2 regions of the Thermoanaerobacter sp. CM-CNRG TB177 genome follow, and region 1 is predicted to be linked to the other one. Evidence: a T-box and tRNA genes for the amino acid it is inferred to sense, from the RefSeq annotation. Region 1 holds a T-box; the other holds one or more tRNA genes.

Region 1 (18,968 bases):
AATCCTAGATGCTGAAGGAGGAAAGGAGTTAAAAAAGTCATTGTGTTTTGAGACATAAAGTTTAGCAGGGTGCTTATGTTTCCAAAGGTAAAAGACCTTATTTTTAAAAGAGAGAAGTCAAACATAGGAAAGTCTACTTTATTTTCTATAATTACAAAGATTGTTAAAAATGTTACTGATGTCAATAATGAAATTATACTTGGAAGTGATGTCCAACCCCATGTTCCACCTTCTGATATAAAGAGCAAGAGGCTTGCAAGAAAGCCAAAGAAAGAAATAGATCCGTAAATATCAAATTTTTCAGGAACTCCTTTGTTGTCAGGTACCACGATATGAGCCCATATGTAACCTATTATACCGATAGGAACGTTTATATAAAATATAGACTGCCAACCCAAATTTGATAAAAGAAAACCCCCTAATGTAGGACCTATTGCAAGCCCGATAGATATAGACATAGCGTTAATGCCGAGAGCTTTACCTCTTTCGTTTGGAGGAAACACGGATGTTATAATAGCTGATGTCATTGACATTAGCATGCCAGCTCCTATTGCTTGGAAAGCTCGCATAATTATTAACATATATATATTTACAGAAAGACTCAAGATCGCAGAAGATATTGAAAAAGTCAAAAGGCCGTATTGATACAGTTTTTTATAACCCAACATATCGCCAAGTCTTCCAAAAGTCATCATTAGACTACTTAAAACTAATAAATATGTCATGGAGACCCAGCTTACTGTTGTTATATTTGTGTGGAAAATCTTTGTAAATTCTGGCATTGCTATGTTGACTATACTTCCGTCAATTGGCCCCATTATGCTACCAATGACAACTGCAGAAAGAATTAACCATTTGTTGTACTGTTTTTGTGACATTTATTTTCCCTCCGATACTATAAATTATACCACAATCTTTGGCAAAAGTCTGTGCAAAATGTCAGCTAAATAAGTTATCTACTAATTCTTTACACGCACTTGGCAAAAGATAAATGTTGAAAAAAAAGGCATTGTGCAATATAATTATAGAGGAATTTTAAATAAAGAAAAGAATGGATGGGACAAATGATAGATGCAAAAAGACTGATGATAGTAGCTTTTTTCACAATGGTCATAAATCTGATTGACACACTTTCTTATTCAATAAGACCTTCGGGTGTAAGAACTCGAAAGCTTGCTGTTGCTCTTTCGCTTTTTAATATTATGGCTGTGATATCAAGATTATCAAATATGATTCAAGCACCTTTTCTTGGCAGTATTGTAGATATGGCGATAAAAATGGACAAGGTCTATCTCCTTCAAAATGATATGAGAATTGTACTTTTTTCAGCTACATTAGGGGCATTGATAGGAGCACCCCTGATGCCCACTTTTGTATCGATTTTTACTGTTGCCATAAATGGAATGGAAGGGGCTGGAACAGTCCCTAAGCTTATTCTTAAAGGATTTAGATGGAGTAATTTAAAAAAGATAAAGAAAAAAATTGTTTTGCCAAGGCTGTCTATGCTAAAAGGTGTGTGGAAGGCTAACGTACCAAAAACTTTTTTGATATATAACGTTATTATTACTTCTATTTACACCACAGGTATTATCTCTTCACTTTACGCTGGAGCCATTCTTCCTGAGTATAGAATTACAGCCAGTCAGCTTTCGGGTATTGTAAACGGGTTTGCGACTGTATTGTTTACCGTTGTAGTGGACCCTGTGGCGGCTCTTATAACTGACCAGGCCTTAAGCGGTAAAAGGACCCAACATGATGTGGACAGTATGGTAGTGCTTCTTGTGTTGGGGAAAATTTTGGGTACTTTGCTGGCTCAGCTTATATTTATACCAGCTGCAGAGTTGATACTGTTTGTTACAAAATTGATAGTTTAACAAAAAAATAAAAAAATTTTAATACACTTTTTAAGAAAATGGTGTATAATAAAAATTAAAATAAGATTTAATTGCGCTAAGCAATTTGCAGTTAAAGGAGATGGGGTCATTGTATTTCATTAGCCCAACCAAGGGAAAAATGGATATTGATAAAATGTTCCAAGACATTATGGAATTTGTTGAGGGAGACCGGCAATCTAATTACAAGTTGATGGTGGGTACAGACTCTCAACCAGGTAAATCCGTATGCTTTGTCACTGCTGTAATCATATACCGAGAAGGGAAAGGTGCCAGGTATTATTATAGGAAATTTTGTAATAAAAAGGTGTTGTCTTTAAAACAAAGGATTTTTATGGAGGCTACTTATAGCATTGAAATAGCGAATCAGCTTTTTGAAAAGATCAATCAGACTGATAAAAAGGATATAAATATACAGATTCATTTAGACGTAGGGGAAAATGGTAAAACAAGAGATATTATAAAAGAAGTAGTTAACATGGTGTTAGGATGTGGATTTGAAGCACAAGTTAAGCCTGCATCTTATGGGGCTAGCAAAGTAGCTGATAAGCACACTAAAAGTATGGCTAATATTGGATAAGACCTCCCGAAGGAGGTCTTATTTTTATGTCTTTATTTATTTGTCATTTTTACCTCTTTAACTGAAAAAAATACAATTATGCCAAGTAGTAATTTGGGGATTTGTTTTTGTAAAGGATCGAAAGTTGAAAAAATTTAAGAAAAATTTTAAGAAAAAATAAAAAATGTGGTAAAATTTAAATAAGCAATAATTTTAAATTTGAAAAATTTAGGAGGTCATAGAAGTGAATTTTTTGGAAAGATTGTATGGTATATTTTTTCAACCAGTAGAGACAATTAGAGAAATTGTAAGAAAAAAACCTATTTGGCAGGCTGTTATTATAATTATGGTTACAGGACTGTTGACTGTGACAAGCAATTATAATTTTACAATGGATAGGACAGATTTTTTTTCTTACAATACAGGTATGCCTGATTTTGGGAGGTTACGGTCACTATTAGCTATAATGACTGTATTTGGAAGTATTTTTATAGCTCCTTTGACTAATTTTGCTTATGCAGCAGTGTATCATTTTTTAGCTGAAATTTTAGAGGGCAAAATGTATGCCAAAGTAGAGGATAGTGTACCTTTTAATCAAATTGAAGAGAATAATCTTCAAGTTGAACAAAAAACAGGCGATGAAAAGAAAGAAGTAGTAATAGGCACGGCAAAGGGATTGTATTCTGCAATAGGGTTTGCAAAACTTCCCATGATTTTTATGGTTGTTGTAAACTTATTTGTACGTTTGTTAAATCCCAAAACTGGTTTGATATTTATGTATTTATGTTTAGCGATATTTACAATCTGGGTAATTGTTTTAGAAATTATAGCTATAAGAGAAAATTACAAAATGAATACAGGTAATGCAGTGCTTGTATTTTTTCTTCCTTATATAGTTTTGATTGTTCTATTCATAATAATGATGATTTTTATGGGCGCAACCTTTATAAGCGTATTTTCAGGGATTTTAAAAGATATTCCTATACAATAAATTACAGAAATAAAGATTTACAAAATTTCAATAATTTGAGAGGAGGCTTTTGCTCCTCTTTTTTGTTTATACTGTATTTTTTATTTGTCGAAAATTATTTTCTGTTTTGAAGCAGGATTTTTGAAATTTGTAAAGAATATATATTTATAGATAGGTGGTGTTGGGAATGGTGGAAAGTGGGAAAGTTTTAATTAAAGATTTAGAAAAAAAAGACAAAAAAATATTTTCCTTATGGTTGCAAGACATTAATGTGGTTAAATTTTTAATTGATTTGTTTAAAATATCTCGAAGGAAAGACAATGTTTTAAATATACCTTTTGGGAAAAATCGTAAAATGTTCGTATTAGAAACAAAAGATGGTATAAAATTAGGATTCTGTGTGCTATACGATATTGACTGGCAACAAAAAAAGAGCAGTATGTATATTTATATTGAGAAGAAAGAAAATGTAGGCGTAGAAACTGCACAAGAAATAATTAATTCTTTACTCAGAAGGACGGCTTTGAAGTATAATTTAGAGGATATAGAAGTTCATACAAAAAATGATATTTTTGTCAAATGCCTCACGGATATAGAAGACTTTAAAAAAGATGAAGATGGATATAGTTTCCGTATAGCTTTAAATAAGACAAAAGTTCCTGTAAATATAGCCCGATAAGGGCCTTTTACTTTTAGAGTTTTTGTATTATAATTTTATTAAACTTAACAAGTAGAGGGGTTTAGATGAATATACCGAATTTTCTTACATTTATTAGATTTTTGCTTATACCTCTTTTTGTATATACTTTTTTTTATGTTCCTGAGGGGAATACTTATGCTGCAGCGATTTTTATATTATCAGGAATTACGGATATTTTGGATGGTTATATAGCGAGGCACTATAACCAAGTTACAAAAATAGGTACTTTACTTGATCCTCTTGTGGACAAGTTGATGATACTTACTGTTTTAACTAGTTTATGGATAAGAAGTTTAATTCCTTTTTTTGTTATTGCTATATTAATGGTAAAAGAACTATCAATGATAATAGGTGCCGCGATACTTTATAAAAAGCAGGAAATTGCTATACCTGCTAATAAGTATGGCAAAGCAGCGACACTTTTCTTTTATATTGCGATAATTTTTTCAATTTTTAAGTGGCCTTATAGATTTACTTTGGTGATTATAGCGTTGTTATTGGCTGTTTTAGCCTTTATTGTCTACGCCTTGGAGTTTTATAAAAAGACCATAAAAATTATTAAAGAAGAGTGAATGCTTATACAAAAAACAATTTGCACTATGAGGTTACGAAGATACGATAGAGGGGTGTTAATATAGAAATGAAAGACAATCTGAAAAAACTGCAAGAATATTTGTCAAAATTAGATAATGCATTAATTGCTTTTTCTGGAGGTGTAGATAGCACTTTTTTAGCAAAGGTAAGTTATGATGTTTTAGGGAATAGAGCATTAGCTGTGACTGTCACTTCTCCGATACATGCTAAAAGTGAATTAAAAGAAGCTGTAGAGCTTGCTAAAAAAATAGGAATTCCCCATTTGGTTGTGGAGTTTAATGATATTCTTGAAATAGAAGAATTTAGGAAGAATCCTTTAAATAGATGCTATATATGTAAGTTCAATTTATTTTCAAGGTTTAAAGCTATTACAGAAGAAAAGGGCTTCAAATATATTTTAGAAGGTACAAATGCAGATGACGTGTCTGATTTCAGGCCAGGAAGAAGGGCATTAAAAGAATTAGGAATTTTAAGTCCTTTGTTAGAATGTGGCATAAAAAAAGAAGAGATAAGGATTTTATCCAAAGAAATGGGGCTTCCTACATGGGATAAGCCTTCTTATGCATGTCTTGCTTCAAGGATTCCTTATGGGGAAGAAATAACTTATGATAAACTTTCTATGGTAGAAAAGGCGGAAGAGGATTTAAAAGACTTAGGCTTTTCAGGATTTAGAGTGAGATACCATGGAGATGTTGCAAGGGTTGAGCTTCCAAAGGACCAGATGGAGACAATTTTTAAAGAAGGTATAAGGGAAGAAATTGTAAAAAGAATTAAAAGAGCTGGTTTTAAATATGTAGCACTGGATTTAGAAGGGTACAGAGCTGGTAGCTTAAATGAACCTCACATGAGGGTGGTAAAAAATGTATAATGAAAAAATATTGCAGATTTTAATGGAGTTTAAACAAAACAAGTTGTCAACAGATGAAGCTTTAAATGCTTTAAAAAAACTTCCTTATGAAGATTTGGGATTTGCTAAAATTGATTATCACAGAGAGGTAAGAAAGGGATTTCCTGAAGTAATTTTTTGTCAAGGAAAGACTCCCCAGCAGGTTAGAGAAATTGCTTTTAATATGTTTAAAAATGGAAGTAATGTTTTAGGGACGAGAGCATCTCTAGAACATTTTGAAGCAGTGAAAGAGGTAGTAGAAAAAGCAGTCTATTATGAGAAAGCTCGTATAATTTCTATAAGAAATACGCCAATTGAAAAGACAAAGGGCATAATTGGAGTAGTGGCTGCTGGAACTTCTGATTTGCCTGTTGCTGAAGAAGCGGCTATTACTGCAGAACTTATGGGAAACACTGTAAAAAGATTTTATGATGTTGGAGTTGCAGGATTACATAGGCTTTTAGATAAATTAGACGAAATCAGACAATGCCGTGTATTGATTGCAGTTGCTGGTATGGAAGGAGCACTTCCTACTGTTTTAGGAGGATTAATTAGTTCTCCTATAATTGCTGTACCTACCAGTGTAGGATACGGCGCTAATTTTCACGGATTATCCGCTCTTTTAGCAATGCTTAATTCCTGTGCTAGTGGCGTAAGTGTTGTAAATATTGATAACGGTTTTGGGGCGGCTTATTCTGCCAGCTTAATAAATAAAATAGGGGAGGAAACTAAATGAAAGTTTTGTATTTTGACTGTTTTTCTGGAATTTCTGGAGATATGAGTATTGCTTCATTATTATCTCACGTGGACGTGGAAGAGTTTAAAAAGAAGGTAAAGAAAATAGCTTTAGACAATTTTGATATAGAGATAGGGAAAACGCAAAAGAATAGTATAAGTGCTAAGACTTTTAAAGTATTGTATGAAGGAGAGCATCATCATAGGCATATGAAAGATGTGAGAGAAATCATCGAGAAGAGTGATTTAGAGGAAAAAGTTAAGAAAATGAGTGTTGATATGTTCGAGAAATTAGCAGAAGCAGAGGCAAAAGTGCATGGAAAATCTCCCGAAGAAGTGCATTTTCATGAAGTGGGGGCAGTAGATTCTATAGTAGATATAATAGGTACGGCGATACTTATAGACATGATAAAGCCAGATAAGATTGTTTCTTCTCCATTGCCAGTAAGTTCGGGCTTTGTAGATACTCAACATGGACTTATGCCTGTGCCTGCCCCAGCGACAGCAGAACTTTTAAAAGGAATACCTGTGTACCAAAGCGACGTAAAAGGTGAAATTGTGACACCTACCGGTGCCGCTATTGTAAAAACTTTAGCGAATGAGTTTGGTGGTATACCTGACATGAAGATAAATTCTATCGGATATGGTGCTGGCACTAAGGATTTAGAGATACCGAACGTTTTGAGAACATATGTAGGAGAAGAAGTAAAAAAAAACCTGAAGCATTGATGATTTTAGAGACAAATATAGACGATATGAATCCAGAATTTTATCAATATTTGTTTGAACTGCTCTTTAAAAATGGAGCATTGGATGTGTTTTTAACTCCTATTATAATGAAAAAGCAAAGGCCGGGAACCCTCCTCACTGTAATTTGTGAAAAAGAAAATGCTGATAAATTAAAGGAGATAATATTTAGAGAAACTTCTACTTTTGGCATAAGGTATTATGAAGTTTTAAGGCATAAACTGGATAGGGATTTTTCGATAGTAGAGACTCCTTATGGGAAAGTAAGGGTGAAAAGAGGATATTTAAATGGAAAACTTATAAAAGCCTATCCTGAGTATGAAGATGTTAAAGCAATCGCAATAAATACTGGTATTTCAATTAGTGATATTTACAGGAATATAATGAGATATATTGATTTAACATTTTTCAAACATTAAAAGCGGGGATTTAACCCGCTTCAGACTATAGACAAACTTTCGTAAAGGAGATATTTTGCATAAGGAACGACTTGTGACAAAGCGGCAACAAAACTTAGCGAGACCAAGTGTGGAGGCAGGGCCGTAGCCACGGATGGCGGAGGCGGGCACTAAGACAAGGATGTCGAATGTGCCCGGTACCCTGCCGGAACCCGAAGGTCGAGTTTAGTTTTGTCGCTTTGGAACATCGGAGTGACGATGCAAAATATCTCCTTTGAATATTTTTTAACTTTGTCAACAAACTGAAGCGGGGATTTAACCCGCTTTTAATGTAAAATAAAAAGTGGTTCCTACTCCTTCTTGACTTTCTATACCATATTTACTGCCGTGTAATGTCAATATTTCTTTTACTATTGCAAGTCCAAGGCCTGTGCCTGATTTGTTTCCTTTGTAATATCTGTCAAAGATGTGCTCTAAATCTTTTTGAGGTATGCCGCATCCTGTATCTGATATTTTAAGTAAAACATTTTTATCTTGAGATATTGCCTTTATTGAAAGAGTTCCTTCTTTTGTCATACTTGCTATAGCGTTGCTTATTATATTTATAATGGCTCGCTTTATCATTTCCCTATCTGCTATTACCTTAAGTTTAAGATTATTAAGCTTTACTTCTATATTTTTTTCTAAAATTTGAATTTCAAATATGTCTAAAGTTTCAAATATAAGTTTTTCTAAATCTATAGGTTCCTCTTTTATTTCTACCATTCCTGACTGGAGTTTAGAAAGCTGTAACACGTCGTCTACCAGTTTAGACATTCTTTCTGTTTCTTTAATCACTGTATTCAAGTATTTTTCTCGCTTTTCTTTGTCATTTCCATAGTAGTCCAAAAGCATTTCAGAATATCCTCTTATAAGGCCAAGAGGTGTTTTTAAATCATGGCTTATATTTGCAATCAAATCTTTTCTGAACTTGTCTGTGATAGATAACTGTTTTACCATTGTGTTCATAGATTTTGCAAGGTCTCCTAATTCATCGTCTTCTTTGTAATTTATTTTGACATCTAAATTTCCAGAAGCGATTTGGTGAGCAGCATTTTTCAAAATTTGTATAGGTCGAGTAAACTTTTTTGACATGTAAATTGACACAAATAAAATTGCTGCTATTGTGACGACAAAAATCCGCCAAAAAACTTGTTTAAAAAGATTGACAGAGTCGTTTATAGCGGCGATAGGGATGCTCATTATTAAAGTAGCGGGTTTTCCGTTATATAAAAAAGGCCTTACAATAGAAAGATATTCTATATGCAAAAAAGGATGCTCATATTTTACAACTTTTACAGTGTTTATAGGGTGAAGAAGTACTTCAGGGATTCCCAAACCTCGACCGTATCCTCTGTTATTTCCTGCAATTATTATGTTGTTTTGTGTCATTGCGACGACTTGGGCATTAGATTTGTCAATAAGTTCACTTATAAGCATTTCATCGTTGTTATTTATTGCTTCTACAATTTTTTCACTGTAATTTTTAAGTTGATTTATTTTGTAATAAGAGTATATCTTATTAATAAAAACTACTTGAGTAAGCCAAAACATAGATAAAATTATAAGGCCTATGATAAGGTAAGAGATAAAAAGCTTTTTTCTTATTCCTTTCAAATTTATTCACCATCCAATTTGTAACCTATTCCCCACACTGTTTTTATGAGTTTGCGCTTTTCTCCTAATTTTTCTCTTAACTGTTTTATATGGGTATCAACTGTTCTTAAATCTCCATAAAAATCATATCCCCATACTTCATTAAGGCACTTTTCGCGGGATACAACTTTTCCTTTATTATCTATTAAGAGTTTTAAAAGGTCAAATTCTTTTGGCGTAAGGTCAATTTTTTCTCCATCAACCGTAACTTCCCTAGAACTTACATTTATAGAAATTCCTTCATATTCTGTTTTCCCCTCTTCTTCTGAAGCTCCATAAGTTCTTGACAAAATTGCTTTAACGCGAGCGATTACTTCTTTAGGGCTAAAAGGTTTTACAACGTAATCATCTGCTCCTAATTCAAACCCTAAAAGTTTATCATACTCTTCTCCTCTTGCTGTTATCATCATTACAGGCACTTTTGACTTTTCTCTAATTGTTTTTAAAAGGCTCCAACCACTTATATCTGGAAGCATTATATCTAAAAGGATTATGCTTATATCTTTATTATTATTAAAATATTCAAGCCCTATTTTGCCATTTTCAGCTACCAATACTTCATATCCATTATTTTCTAAATAAGTTTTTAAAATATCTCTCATTCCTTCTTCGTCTTCAATTACTAAAACTTTTTGCATAAAAAACACCTCCCATCTTTAGTTTAATTATTTTTTAATCAGTTTACAATATTTAAAATTAAACTTCACACTTTCCTCACAAATTATATAAAATTACTTCAAACTATTTGGGTATCATAAAGAATGAAAAAGGAAAAATTTAAAAGGAGGTATCCATATATGAAGAGAAACAAATGGTTAATAGTTTTAGCAGTTGTATTGGCTTTAGCAATTCCTTTGACAGTTTTTGCAGCAAATACTGATTCACCACTGACAAACAGCATAAAAGGCTTTTTTGGAATTGACACATCAAAGCTTACACCAGAGCAAGAGCAAATAATTACAGATTACAACAAAAGAATAGCCGACCTTGAAAAAGAGTTTATAAACAAACTCTTATCAGAAGGGCTTATAACTCAACAACAAGCAGATAATATAATTAAAAACATTGATAGCAAAGTTTCTAAAGCAAATCAAGACAATGTTCCCTTCTTCATTGGTGGCGGAAGAGGATTTGACAAAGGATATTTTGGAATAGGCCCAATTGATACTTCAAAGCTTACAGAACAACAAAAAGCAGCCTTGACAGAAATATACAAACAAATGGCGTCACTTCAGAAGGATATAGTAAACAAATTGGTTTCTGAAGGATTATTGACTCAAGACCAAGCAAACAAAATCACAAGTGCGATAGATAACACAATAGCTAATGCTGATAAAAAAGGCTATGCTATGTTCGGTGGCAACGATGGATTGGGGTTTATTTTGAGAGGTGTTGATCCATCTAAATTGACAGACCAGCAAAAGAATGAGTTAATCAATTATTACAAACAAATGGCACAATTGCAAAAACAATTAGTTGATAAATTTGTAAGCTTTGGAGTTATTACTCAGGACCAAGGAAATACGATTAAAAATAGAATTGATACAATGGTAAAAAATATGCAACAAAACGGATTGCCTCAAGGATTTTTCAAACATTTTGAAGGAAAAAGAGGAAATTTTAAAGGTAAATGGCAAAATGGAAATGGACAAACCAATACTGCTCCTCAAGGGTATAGTAACTCTCTCTAATTGAATTTTTTGAATAAAAAGAGATGGTTAAAAAAGGCAAGGAATCAACCTTGCCTTTTTTCATAGGACTCTACAATAGGCTTTAACTTTAAAGTGAGATACGAAGCGATAAATGCCTTGATTAAGTCGCCAGGTATAAAAGGAAGTGCCCCGACTAAAATGGCTTTTTTAAATGGTATTCCGGTAACAAAAGAGAGCTGAGTTACTCCTAAAATATAAACAAAAATTATTGCAAATAAGAGGTAACTTAGAAAAATATTAATAAAATTTGCTTTTTTATTTTTTAGAGTCAAAGAAATTAAAAAAGCTGCAAAGGGCCAACTTAAAATATATCCTCCTGTAGGGCCTACTAAAACATTTAAGCCTCCTGTAAGTCCAGCAAACACAGGTATTCCAATTGCACCTAAAAGGTCAAAAATAAAAAGGCTTAAAAATGCTGATGTAGGATTTAAAAGTCCTCCGGCTAACATTACTGCAAAAGTCTGTCCTGTGATAGGTACTGGAGAAAAAGGTAAGGGGATTTTTACAAAACCCATTATAAAAGTAATAGCAGCAAAAAGAGAAGCTAAAATCATGTCTTTAGTTTTTATCATATTTTTCCTCCTCATTGTATTATTACAACAATTATTATATTTTTTTTTAAAAGAATTGTCAACTATTTTTACATAATGGTTAACAATTTTTTAAAAAAGTAGCCCTCTTAAATTTTTAAGAGGGCCAGTAGAATTTTAACTATCTCCATCATCAAATTTTAAATCTGCCATATCATAAGTGAATTCCGCTAAACGAATATTTATGAAAATTGGTATATCGGTTCGCATTGCCAAAGCTATCGCATCACTGGGTCTTGAGTCTATTTTTATAACTCTATCCCCTTGTTTTATATAAAGCTCCGCATAATAAGTGTCATCTTTTAAATCAGTAATTACAACTTTTTCAGGTTTTCCTCCAAGTTCTTCAATAACAGATTTTAAAAGGTCGGGGGTTAAAGGGCGAGGGGGTGTAATTCCTTGAAGAGGGATAGCTATGTTTTGAGCTTCCAGTGGACCTATAACTATAGGCAAAACTTTCTTTTCCTCTTCATCTGTCAATAGGACGGAGAAATTTCCTTCTACGTCCATCGTAATTGCCTTAACATGAAATTTTAACATTTTTTACACCTCGATTTAAAACATCTTCTTATTATCATTATATCATACTTATGCAAATTTAATCTGATTGTTTGCTTTAAAACAACTTAACTGTTGACAATTGGTGAGATTTTATATATATTATATATCAAACAGAATATGGGGCTATGAAAGAGAGGAGTAAGTGTATACTGGCTAAAGAGAGGGAAATCCCATGGGCTGAAAGGATTCCTGCCAAAGGTACACTGAAGGTAGCTCTGGAGCCTGTAAACCGAAGTTTAGTAGGTTTAAACGGGTCTGCCCGTTATAGCTTGAGTGATAAATGAAGGTGGTACCGCGAAATGCCCTTTCGCCCTTTGTGGGTGAAAGGGTTTTAAAATTTTACGGAGGGAGTGTGAGGCATGAAAGAGATAGCTAAAACGTACAATCCAAAGGAATTTGAAGATAGAATTTATGCTTTTTGGATGGAAAAAGGATATTTTACTCCTAAAATAGACTCTGAAAAACAGCCATTTACCATTGTTATACCACCTCCAAACATAACAGGGCAATTGCATATGGGACATGCACTTGATAATACTTTGCAGGACATATTGATAAGATGGAAAAGAATGCAGGGTTATTCAGCTTTGTGGATACCTGGCTCAGACCACGCCAGCATTGCGACGGAGGTAAAAGTTTTAGACACAATAAGAGAAGAAACGGGGCTCACAAAGAAAGAAATAGGAAGAGAAGAGTTTTTGAAAAGGGCATGGGCCTGGAAGGATAAATACGAAAACCGTATTTTAAGCCAATTAAAAAAGTTGGGTTCTTCTTGTGATTGGACAAGGACGCGCTTTACTATGGATGAGGTGTGTTCGAGGGCGGTAAGAGAAGTTTTTGTTTCTCTCTATGAAAAAGGGCTTATATATAGAGGAGACAGGATAATAAATTGGTGTCCTGATTGTAACACTGCTTTATCTGATGCGGAAGTTGAACATAAAGAACATAAAGGACATTTATGGTACATCAAATATCCCATAAAAGGTGAAGATGGATATGTAGTTATAGCTACTACAAGGCCTGAGACGATGCTGGGGGATGTAGCAGTTGCTGTAAATCCTGATGATGAAAGATATAAGGATGTGGTAGGTAAAACTTTGATACTGCCACTTGTAGGAAGGGAGATACCTGTAATTGCTGACAGCTACGTTGACCCTTCATTTGGAACAGGTGCTGTTAAAGTTACACCTGCTCACGATCCAAATGACTTTGAGATGGGGATAAGACACAATCTTGAATTTATCAATATAATGAATGAGAATGCGACGATTAATGAAAACGGGGGAAAATATAAAGGGCTTGATAGGTATGAGGCGCGAGAAAGAATAGTTGAAGACCTCAAAAATCTTGGACTACTTCTAAAAGTTGAAGACCACGTTCACAATGTGGGACATTGTTACAGATGCGATACGGTAGTTGAACCTCTACTTTCCAAGCAGTGGTTTGTAAAGATGGAGCCTTTGGCTAAACCTGCTTTAGAAGTTGTAAAAGAAGGAAAAATTAAGTTTGTCCCTGAAAGATTCGAAAAAATATACACTAATTGGTTAGAAAACATAAAGGATTGGTGTATTTCCAGGCAATTATGGTGGGGACACAGAATTCCTGCCTGGTACTGCGATGACTGTGGCCATATAACTGTATCGCGTAAAGACCCGCAAAAATGTGAAGCTTGTGGAAGTACCAACATACATCAAGACGAAGATGTATTAGATACTTGGTTTAGTTCTGCACTTTGGCCTTTCTCTACTATGGGTTGGCCGGAGGAAACCCAAGACCTCAAATACTTCTATCCTACTGATGTGCTTGTTACGGGATATGACATAATTTTCTTCTGGGTTGCAAGAATGATTTTTATGAGTTTGGAATTTATGAAAGAAGTACCGTTTAAGCATGTTTTGATACATGGTTTAGTCAGGGATGCTCAAGGTAGAAAAATGAGCAAATCTCTTGGCAATGGGATAGACCCATTAGAGGTTATTGAAGAGTATGGAGCAGATACTTTAAGGTTTACATTAGTTATAGGAAATGCTCCAGGAAACGATATGAGGTTTAGTCAGGACAAAGTTGAACTCAGCAGAAACTTTGCAAATAAATTGTGGAACGCTTCAAGATATGTGCTACTTAATTTAACTGATAATGATACTAACCTTTATACGGATGGGTTAACTATTGCTGATAAGTGGATTTTGACAAGGTATAACAATATAGTAAAAGAAGTGACAGAGAATTTAGAAAAATTTGAGTTAGGAATAGCTGCGACAAAACTTTATGACTTTGTGTGGAGCGAATTTTGCGATTGGTATATAGAACTAAGTAAACCTGTGTTATACAGTGATAACCTTGAAGCTAAAAAGGTTACAAAGTCTGTTTTAAGATATGTACTTGATAATACTTTGAGGCTTTTGCACCCCTTTATGCCTTTTATAACCGAAGAAATATGGCAGAATTTACCTCATGAGGGCGAGAGCATAATGGTTGCTGAATGGCCGAAATACAAAGAAGAACTGGATTTCACTGAAGAAGCAAAAAATGCTGAGATTATAATGGAAGCTATTAGGACCATTAGAAATTTAAGAGCAGAAGCAAATGTTTCTCCTTCTAAAAAAGCAAAAGTTATTGTGGCTGTTGAAAATGAAAATTATGTAAAGGTGTTTGAAGTAGGTACAAATTATATAATGAAACTTGCAGGTGCTAGCGAAGTTGTAATTGAAACAGATAAAAGTAAAATTCCTCATAAAGCTTTAAGCGGAGCAATAGAAGGAGGATTGGTGGTACTTCCACTTGAAGATTTAATAGATTTAGAAGAAGAGATAAAGAGGCTTAATGAAGAAAGACAAAAGGTGATAAGCGAAATAGAAAGGGCACAAGGGCTTTTAAACAATGAAAATTTCGTCAAAAAAGCGCCAGAAAAAGTAGTTAATGCAGAAAGAGAAAAATTGGAAAAATATACTACAATGCTTAAAAACATAGAGGAAAGACTTAAGTTATTAAAGAGTTAGCCTCTATTAGGAGGATTTGTATGTTATCTTTGTTTAAAAGGCCACAAAAAGAGCCTCAACTGGTTATAAGAGAGGCTAAGATAAAAGATGCGAGGGGGATAATAAAGCTTTTAAACAGTGTTGGAAGAGAAAAATTGTATATGGTGTCAGAGACATTTAATTGGTCTGAGGAGGAAGAAAAACAGCTTATTAAAAATTTAGACCGCAACAAAGATTTGATCCTAGTGGCAGACTACGGTGGAGAAATCGTAGGCTGCCTTACTCTCTTTCGTTATTATGGAGGAAGGTCTCCTAAAGTACAACATGTAGGAGAAATAGGTATAAGTATAGACGCTCGATTTAGGAATATAGGAATCGGAACAAAATTGTTTACAGAAGCTATTAATTGGGCAAAAAGCAAAGGTTATGAAAAACTTTGCCTTAGTGTTTTTAGTACCAATGAAGTAGCAATACATCTTTACAAAAAATTTGGCTTTGAAGAAGAGGGAAGAAGAAGACGACAGTTTAAAATTGGAGATGAGTATGTAGACGAAGTTTTGATGGGGTTGTTTTTGTAAAATCCGTTTATATGGGAGATGGGCTTAAATGAACTATGAAGAAGCGATTAGCTACATACATGGTACATACAAATTTGGCATAAAGTTGGGATTAGAAAATATAAGAAGATTATTAAGTTATATGGGGAATCCTCAAAAAAGTCTTAAAATTATTCATGTTGCTGGTACAAATGGAAAAGGCTCTACATCAGCTTTTATAAGCAACATTTTGCAGCAGGGTGGATACAAAGTAGCTTTATATACTTCCCCCTATCTCGAAGAATTTGAAGAAAGAATGAGAATAAACGGAGAAAATATTTCCAAGGAAAAGTTGATTTACTATGTTGAGTATATAAAACCTATAATATCTAAAATGGTAGAAGAAGGATACAATCATCCGACGGAATTTGAAGTGGTAACTGCAATTGCTTTTAAATATTTTTACGATGAAAAGGTGGATTTTGTAGTATTAGAAGTAGGACTTGGAGGCAGATTTGACGCGACAAATGCCATAGATTCTTCTTTGGTTTCTGTTATAACGACAATTGATTATGACCATACAGACAGATTAGGGCATACTTTAGGAGAAATTGCTTATGAAAAGGCTGGAATCATCAAGCAAAAGGGAGTTGTGGTGAGTTTTTATCAACAACCAGAAGCGATGAAGGTCATCATAGAAGCCTGTGAAGTAAGAAATGCTTATTTGACTGTACTTGAAAAAAGTAACGTAATTATAAAAGAACAAAACCCTGATTTTCAGATTTTTGACTACAAAAAATACAAGGACTTAAAAATTACTTTATTGGGGGAACATCAGATTTACAATGCTGCTTTAGCGATTGAGAGCGTAGAAAAATTAAGAATGTATGGATACGAAATCACAGAAAAAGATATAAAGGAAGGGCTTTATAGGGCAAAATGGCCTGGAAGATTGGAAGTAATGAGAAAAAAACCCTACGTAGTGATAGACGGTGCTCACAATCCTCAAGGAATGACTGTTTTGAAAGAGTCTCTAAAATTATTTAAATATGATAAATTGATTTTAGTAATTGGAATGCTTAAAGACAAAGATACACAGAAAATGCTGAATATCATTGTGCCAGAGGCAGATATTATAATAACAACTACCCCAATAAGTGAAAGAGCTTATAAAGCAAGTGAACTTGCACAAAAGATAGATAAAGAAAACGTAATTTCAATTGAAAATATTGAAAACGCGGTAAAATATGCCTTGGATATAGCTAAGGAAGAGGATATGGTACTTTTTTGTGGTTCATTGTACATGATTGGTTATGTGAGGTCTATGCTTAAAAAGGTAATAATTAAGATATAGTTTTAATATAATGTAAGGTGTAAAGGCCGTAATGAGAAGGTGGTTGTTATGGAAATAACGGGGACTGCATTGTTACAGGAGATAGATAAGGCACTAAAGGCGATGAAAGAAGCAGAAAGAAATTTAGAAATGCTGGAAAATGACAACTACCTCAAGATAAAGTTAGCAAGGCTAAAGTACGATTTTGCAAGACAAGAATATTTGAGACTCTTAAGGATTGCTAAAGAACAAAAAATCAAATATAACATGAATGAATTGATGGAAAAAATAATAGACGTATGATAAAGCGGTCTTTCGACCGCCTGATTTATTGTTCAGGTAAGTTTGCTACTAATAATGGTTTTTGAAAAAATAATTAAATAGTTTTGAGTTTGGGTAGGGCTATAACTTTATTCATAGTGTAAAATTATCGTAGGATTTTTTTTTGAGTGAAAAAAACAAGAGACAACCCCCGTGATAAAATAGAACTTGGAAACGAAACATTACAGAAAGGGGTGTCTCTTATGAAAAAACATATCTTTGAGGATATTATACTACAAAATGCTCTAAATTTCACTAAGGAAGTAGTAGAAAGTCCGTGTAAAGATTTGGTAGGTAAAAATTTTTATAACTGACCTCACCGTTAAAAATCTAGGAGCTTAAATCGATAGTTTATACATAATGTTGCCTCCTCATTCCTAGCCCTTCCTTGATGAGGCGCTTCCCCTTTCTTTTTATAAGGACTGTGTATAACACCTATAGGTAATAGTTCCACAGCAATTCTCCCTTCCTTTCCGTTAAAGTAGAATAAAAACTCAGACGGAAGGAACCGTCCCCTTTGTCTCTTATATTGATATAGATATATATGAAGATGACTTTTCTTATAACTGTAGTAATCCATTTTCTTTTTTTGTTGTTTGTACTGTCCTAAATACCTTTTTTGCTCATTTTCTCTAAGATAAAATTTTATGCGATTTATCACTTCATCAGTTAACTTTATCTTATGCCTATTTTTAACATTGTATTTAGGTTTCTCAATTATGTCATCAATGATCTCTTAAATATTTGTATTTCCATCTATTTTCCCTTCATTTATCAAGTCCATTCTCTTTTCTTCATATTTTTTTATATATTTTCTGATAACTTTTCTATCGATATCAGTTTCTCTAGATATCTGTCTTTGAGATTTACTATCTCTAATATGTGATAATATTATTTCTTTTTTGTCTTTCAATGAAATCAACTCTACCGCTCCCTCATGATCTTATTTCATGAGAGAAATTTTATCTTAAAGGGGGGATTTTTCAGTTGAAATACTGGGATACTTTTAGTGTAACATAAACATCTGAGCTACTGGAAGAACATGAAAATATTAATGTGAGTTATTCTACAATATATAGGATCTTGACTAATGAGGGTATTAAAAGCCCTAAAAAACATCGTAAGCGTAAATTTCATCATCGAAGAAAGAGAAAACCTCAAAAGGGAATGCTGGTTCAGATTGATGCTTCTCCACATGAATGGCTCATAGGTAATAAAGCATTTACTCTACATGGAGCTATAGATGACGCTACCGGTGAAATTCTTGTACTTTTTTGCTCCAAACGAATGTATGGAGGGATATTTGAGGTCATAAGACGAATCGTTAACAACCATGGTATCCCTATCAGTATATACTCTGACCGTCCCACTATCTTTGTCTTTCCTAATAGCGGTAAATTATCTATAGAAGAGCAATTAGAGGGAAAGACAGTTAATCTTACGCAGTTTGAAAGAGCTATGGGAGAGCTTGGAATCAACGTTATTAAGGCTAATTCTCCACAAGCTAAAGGCCGCATTGAAAAGCTATGGGATACGCTTCAAAGCAGGCTTCCTATTGAGTTTAAGATTCATGAGATTGATACTATGGAAGCTGCTAGTGCATTTTTATCGCAATTTATTGTTGCTTACAATGAAAAGTTTGGTGTCGAACCTGAAAATCCTGAACCTGATTTTAGGCCACTTGATTCTAATATTAACCTTGATTATATCTTATGTGCAAAGGAGGAACGTACTATCATTGAAGGGTCTGTTTTTTCTTAC
Region 2 (4,025 bases), on a different contig from region 1:
GTGTTGTTGCCAGGAGATCCTTTAAGAGCTAAATATATAGCAGAAAATTTTCTTGAAGATGCAAAATGTTACAATGAAGTTAGAGGAATGTATGGTTTTACAGGATATTATAAAGGGAAAAGAGTGTCAGTTCAAGGAACAGGGATGGGAGTACCTTCCTTGTCTATTTATGTAAATGAGCTTATAAACAGTTACAACGTGAAAAATCTTATAAGGATAGGTACTTGTGGCTCTTTACAACCAGATATCAAGCTTAGAGATATAGTAATTGCCATGAGTTCTTCGACAGACTCTGCAATAAATAAAATTAGATTTAATGGTATGGATTATGCTCCTACAGCAAGTTTTAAATTATTAAAAAAAGCCTATGATAAAGCGATGGAGTTAGGGATACAACCTAAAGTAGGGAATATTCTTACAACCGATACTTTTTATAACGATGACCCAGACAGTTGGAAACTATGGGCGAAGTTTGGTGTTTTGGCAGTAGAAATGGAAACGGCAGGACTATATACTTTGGCTGCTAAGTACAATGTAGATGCTCTTACAATATTGACAGTGAGCGATAGCTTGGTTACCGGAGAAGCAACGACAGCTGAAGAAAGGCAAAAGACTTTTATGAACATGGTAAAAATTGCACTAGAAATAGCTGAATAATAATTTTTTAAAAGAGGATAACCTTGTTTATCCTCTTTTAAAATAATCGAAAAAGGAGCTGATAGTTGATGAAACCTTTAAAATTTAAGCCTATTTTTATGGAGAGAATATGGGGAGGTACTGCATTAAGAGATAAATTTGGATTTGATATTCACGAGGGTAAAAAAATTGGAGAATTGTGGACAATATCTGACAATAGAACAGCTGTCAGTGTAATTGAAGGTGGAGAATTTGACGGGCAAAAATTAAGTGATATAACTTACAAATTTTCTGAGGATATATATGGCAAGGGGGTAAATTATCAAAGATTTCCTTTGCTTATCAAAATAATTGATGCGCAAGACAAACTTTCTGTCCAAGTTCATCCAGATGATGAATATGCTTTTAAATACGAAAATGGCGATTCTGGAAAAACAGAGATGTGGTATATAATAGATGCAAAACCAGGGGCTAAACTTGTATGTGGTTTAAAGAAAGGAACTACAAAAGAAGAATTTAAAAGGCTATTGGAGGAAGAAAGATTAGAAGAATGTTTAAAAGAAATAGAAGTAAAACCAGGAGATGTTGTTTACATACCTTCAGGGATGGTGCATGCTATAGGTGAAGGAATACTTATTTGTGAAATTCAACAAAATTCAGACCTTACCTATAGAGTGTATGATTACAATAGAGTAGATGAATTCGGCAGGAAGAGAGAGTTACATATAGAAAAAGCATTAGATGTTATAGATTTTAATTTAAAAACAGATAAAATAATACCTGAATTTGAAGAAATACAAGGCGGACGCATATCTCACGTTGTTAAATCTCCATATTTTCAGGTAAGTATAATTGAAATAAATAAAGAAGTAGATATAGATACAAAGGGAAAATTTAACACTTTAACAGCTGTAGAAGGATATTGTAAAATTGCCTATACTGAAGGCACCACTGAATTAAAAGCAGGAGAGACTGTATTAATACCTGCTTCTATTCCGAGTTATACAATAGAGGGAAATTGCAAGGTGCTCAAAGCTTATATATAGAAAGCGTAAATATTGACAACCTTTTATTAAAATTGTATAATAAAAAAGCAACGAGTGGGGTTATAGCTCAGCTGGTCAGAGCGCTACGTTGACATCGTAGAGGTCACAGGTTCGATCCCTGTTAACCCCACCAATAATATGAAGGCTTTCCGCATCTATTTAATGTCGGAATTTTTATTTTGGTGCCGTTTTGGTGCCCCAAAATTTTTCTATTTTTTGTATGGCTTCTTTTTTTATTTCAGGAGTTGTAGCTAAAAATTATCCTACAGTAACTGGACCGCTGGGGGATATATACCGGCCTTAGGAAAATGGAGAACTATGCCGGGTTTTTTGTGGCCTGCGACCTGCTCTTTCTGAACGCAGAGCTCATAAAAGAATTGCTCAACGGCTTCGAGAGCTTCAATGTGGTGTGCTCCCGATACCGGGACTGCTGGAGCCTCTTCACGCCGTCTACAACAAAAACTGCATTGATGCCATCGAGGTCCTTCCATCGAGGTTATTATTGAAAAGAGTGGTCCCGTTCGGATCAGGGACCTTTTTGTTCTGGTCAGAACCCGCCTCAAATTTTTTGCATTAATACCAGTGAAGACTATGAAAGAGCGCTGTTGTTGGAAAAGGATTCGATTCCGGTAAATCGATTTTTAAGGAGGGTTCACTCGTGACCTTACTGGAACTTGCCATAATACTGGGAATATCCAGGATCGGCGGTTATCTGGCTGCAAGGTTCAACCAGATGAACGTACTGGGCCAGATCATCGCCGGCCTTCTCATAGGACCTTCGGTCTTCGGCTTGGTCCACTCCGATTATGTGCTGGAGTTCATGGCCGAAATAGGTGTGGTCCTGCTAATGTTCCTGGCAGGCCTCGAGACCGACACGTCGGAACTTATAGCGTCAGGATTTTCGTCTACGGCCATCGCCGCCGGAGGGGTTATAGTGCCCTTCGCTGCAGGTGCTTGGGGCGGACTGGCTGCGGGTGTTACCCTGCCCGAGGCCCTGTTCCTGGGGACCATGTTGACAGCCACCTCTGTCAGTATAACAGTGCAGGCACTGAGGGAAATGGGAAAGCTGAATTCAAAAGAGGGTATTGCCATTATGGCTGCTGCGGTAATCGACGACGTGATAGGTATAATCGTCCTCACCTTTGTGACCGGCTATATCTCCGGTGGAACCAGGATCCTGCCGCTGATGGAGAAAATAGGAGTATTTGCGGTCGCAGTGGTAGTTATTACAGTCGTGCTTCGGAGATACGGTGAACGCATAATGGAATTAATGAGACCGGGAACCAGGATCATAACCTTCGCCTTGGTACTATGCTTTAGCGTGGCTTACTTCGCCGAAAAGGCGGACATTGCCGCCATCACCGGTGCTTACATAGCGGGCTTGATTCTTTCAAACTACAGTACAAAAGAAAAAATTGTCCGCGGCATAGAAGAAATAGCCTACCTTTTCTTCACGCCCATATTTTTCATCAGCATCGGACTGAAGACTGATGTAAGGGCTGTGCTAGGCGATATCGGCTTCAGTCTTATCATAATAGCCATTGCTGTGCTCGGCAAGATCATCGGCTGCGGGCTGACGGCAAGGCTCGTGGGATTCAACTGGAGTGAGGGCTTTACAGTAGGCGCGGGCATGGTGCCCAGGGGAGAAGTGGTCCTGATCATCGCCAACCTGGGCTTGAAAAAGGGTATTGTTTCCCAGAGGATTTTCGCTGTTTCGGTGCTGATGGTTCTTGTAACTACTCTTATTGCCCCGCCGCTTTTAAAGCTGTTTTTCCATAGGGCAGAAAATACAGAAAACGGGGAGTGAAGGCAATGTACCTGATCGTTATCATCCTTAACCGGCCAGAACTTTTAAAAAAGCTCCTGACGGTAATGAAAAGGAACGGGGCCAAGGGGGCCACGGTGCTGGACTCCATGGGTCAGGGCGTTATTATGAAAAGTTTTGAAGAAGACAGGCCAATGATCGCCAGCATTAAAAAATTGAAAGAAGAGGGACTTTTCGTGAATAAGACCATCCTTTCGGTTATAGAAGACAAGCAAAAGCTCCAGAACATAGCCGATGCCGTAGAAAGAGAGATAGGTAGTTTCGCCGAAGACAGCGAAATGGGTATAATGTTTTCTGTGCCCCTCAACATGGTTAGGGGCGGTAAGCTCGGCCGTTACGATGGGCCATTCGAATAAGAAAAGACTCTTAGAGTTGTGCTCATGTAAGGAAGCAGGATCAGTAAGGACCGTAGCCTGCACAGTAGCTATAAAAGCAAGAGACTTTAAATTGCATATAAAAAGGTTTGCAACAAAATAAGAGGTGCAAAAATCGCACCTCTTATTTTGTATATTCTTCAA

The links. A T-box is a leader RNA that pairs with one kind of tRNA and senses whether it is charged. The one in region 1 lies ahead of I4N53_RS06920 (valine--tRNA ligase), so its partner is inferred to be a tRNA-Val.
Region 2: it has a tRNA-Val gene. The T-box ahead of I4N53_RS06920 (valine--tRNA ligase) is inferred to sense a tRNA for this amino acid. The anticodon was not compared.

What each region holds. Positions count from the first base shown of each region.
Region 1 is NZ_JAFCAC010000060.1:74,927-93,894, forward strand. Features, by position in the region: partial or broken gene I4N53_RS06845 (MFS transporter) at 1-878, opposite strand, end outside; gene I4N53_RS06850 (lipid II flippase Amj family protein) at 1,065-1,874, shown strand; gene I4N53_RS06855 (ribonuclease H-like YkuK family protein) at 1,984-2,472, shown strand; gene I4N53_RS06860 (YIP1 family protein) at 2,696-3,442, shown strand; gene I4N53_RS06865 (hypothetical protein) at 3,609-4,100, shown strand; gene I4N53_RS06870 (CDP-alcohol phosphatidyltransferase family protein) at 4,166-4,693, shown strand; gene larE (ATP-dependent sacrificial sulfur transferase LarE) at 4,762-5,583, shown strand; gene larB (nickel pincer cofactor biosynthesis protein LarB) at 5,576-6,337, shown strand; gene larC (nickel pincer cofactor biosynthesis protein LarC) at 6,334-7,065, shown strand; gene larC (LarC family nickel insertion protein) at 7,065-7,502, shown strand; gene I4N53_RS06895 (cell wall metabolism sensor histidine kinase WalK) at 7,797-9,137, opposite strand; gene I4N53_RS06900 (response regulator transcription factor) at 9,140-9,814, opposite strand; gene I4N53_RS06905 (YckD family protein) at 9,974-10,867, shown strand; gene I4N53_RS06910 (biotin transporter BioY) at 10,912-11,460, opposite strand; gene I4N53_RS06915 (bifunctional nuclease family protein) at 11,596-12,018, opposite strand; T-box leader at 12,156-12,357, shown strand; gene I4N53_RS06920 (valine--tRNA ligase) at 12,399-15,038, shown strand; gene I4N53_RS06925 (GNAT family N-acetyltransferase) at 15,059-15,595, shown strand; gene I4N53_RS06930 (folylpolyglutamate synthase/dihydrofolate synthase family protein) at 15,624-16,907, shown strand; gene I4N53_RS06935 (hypothetical protein) at 16,956-17,189, shown strand; gene I4N53_RS06940 (helix-turn-helix domain-containing protein) at 17,944-18,129, opposite strand; gene I4N53_RS06945 (ISNCY family transposase) at 18,240-18,968, shown strand, end outside.
Region 2 is NZ_JAFCAC010000050.1:11-4,035, reverse strand. Features, by position in the region: gene deoD (purine-nucleoside phosphorylase) at 1-657, shown strand, start outside; gene manA (mannose-6-phosphate isomerase, class I) at 726-1,682, shown strand; tRNA gene I4N53_RS04440 (tRNA-Val) at 1,739-1,815, shown strand; gene I4N53_RS04435 (cation:proton antiporter) at 2,341-3,489, shown strand; gene I4N53_RS04430 (hypothetical protein) at 3,495-3,863, shown strand.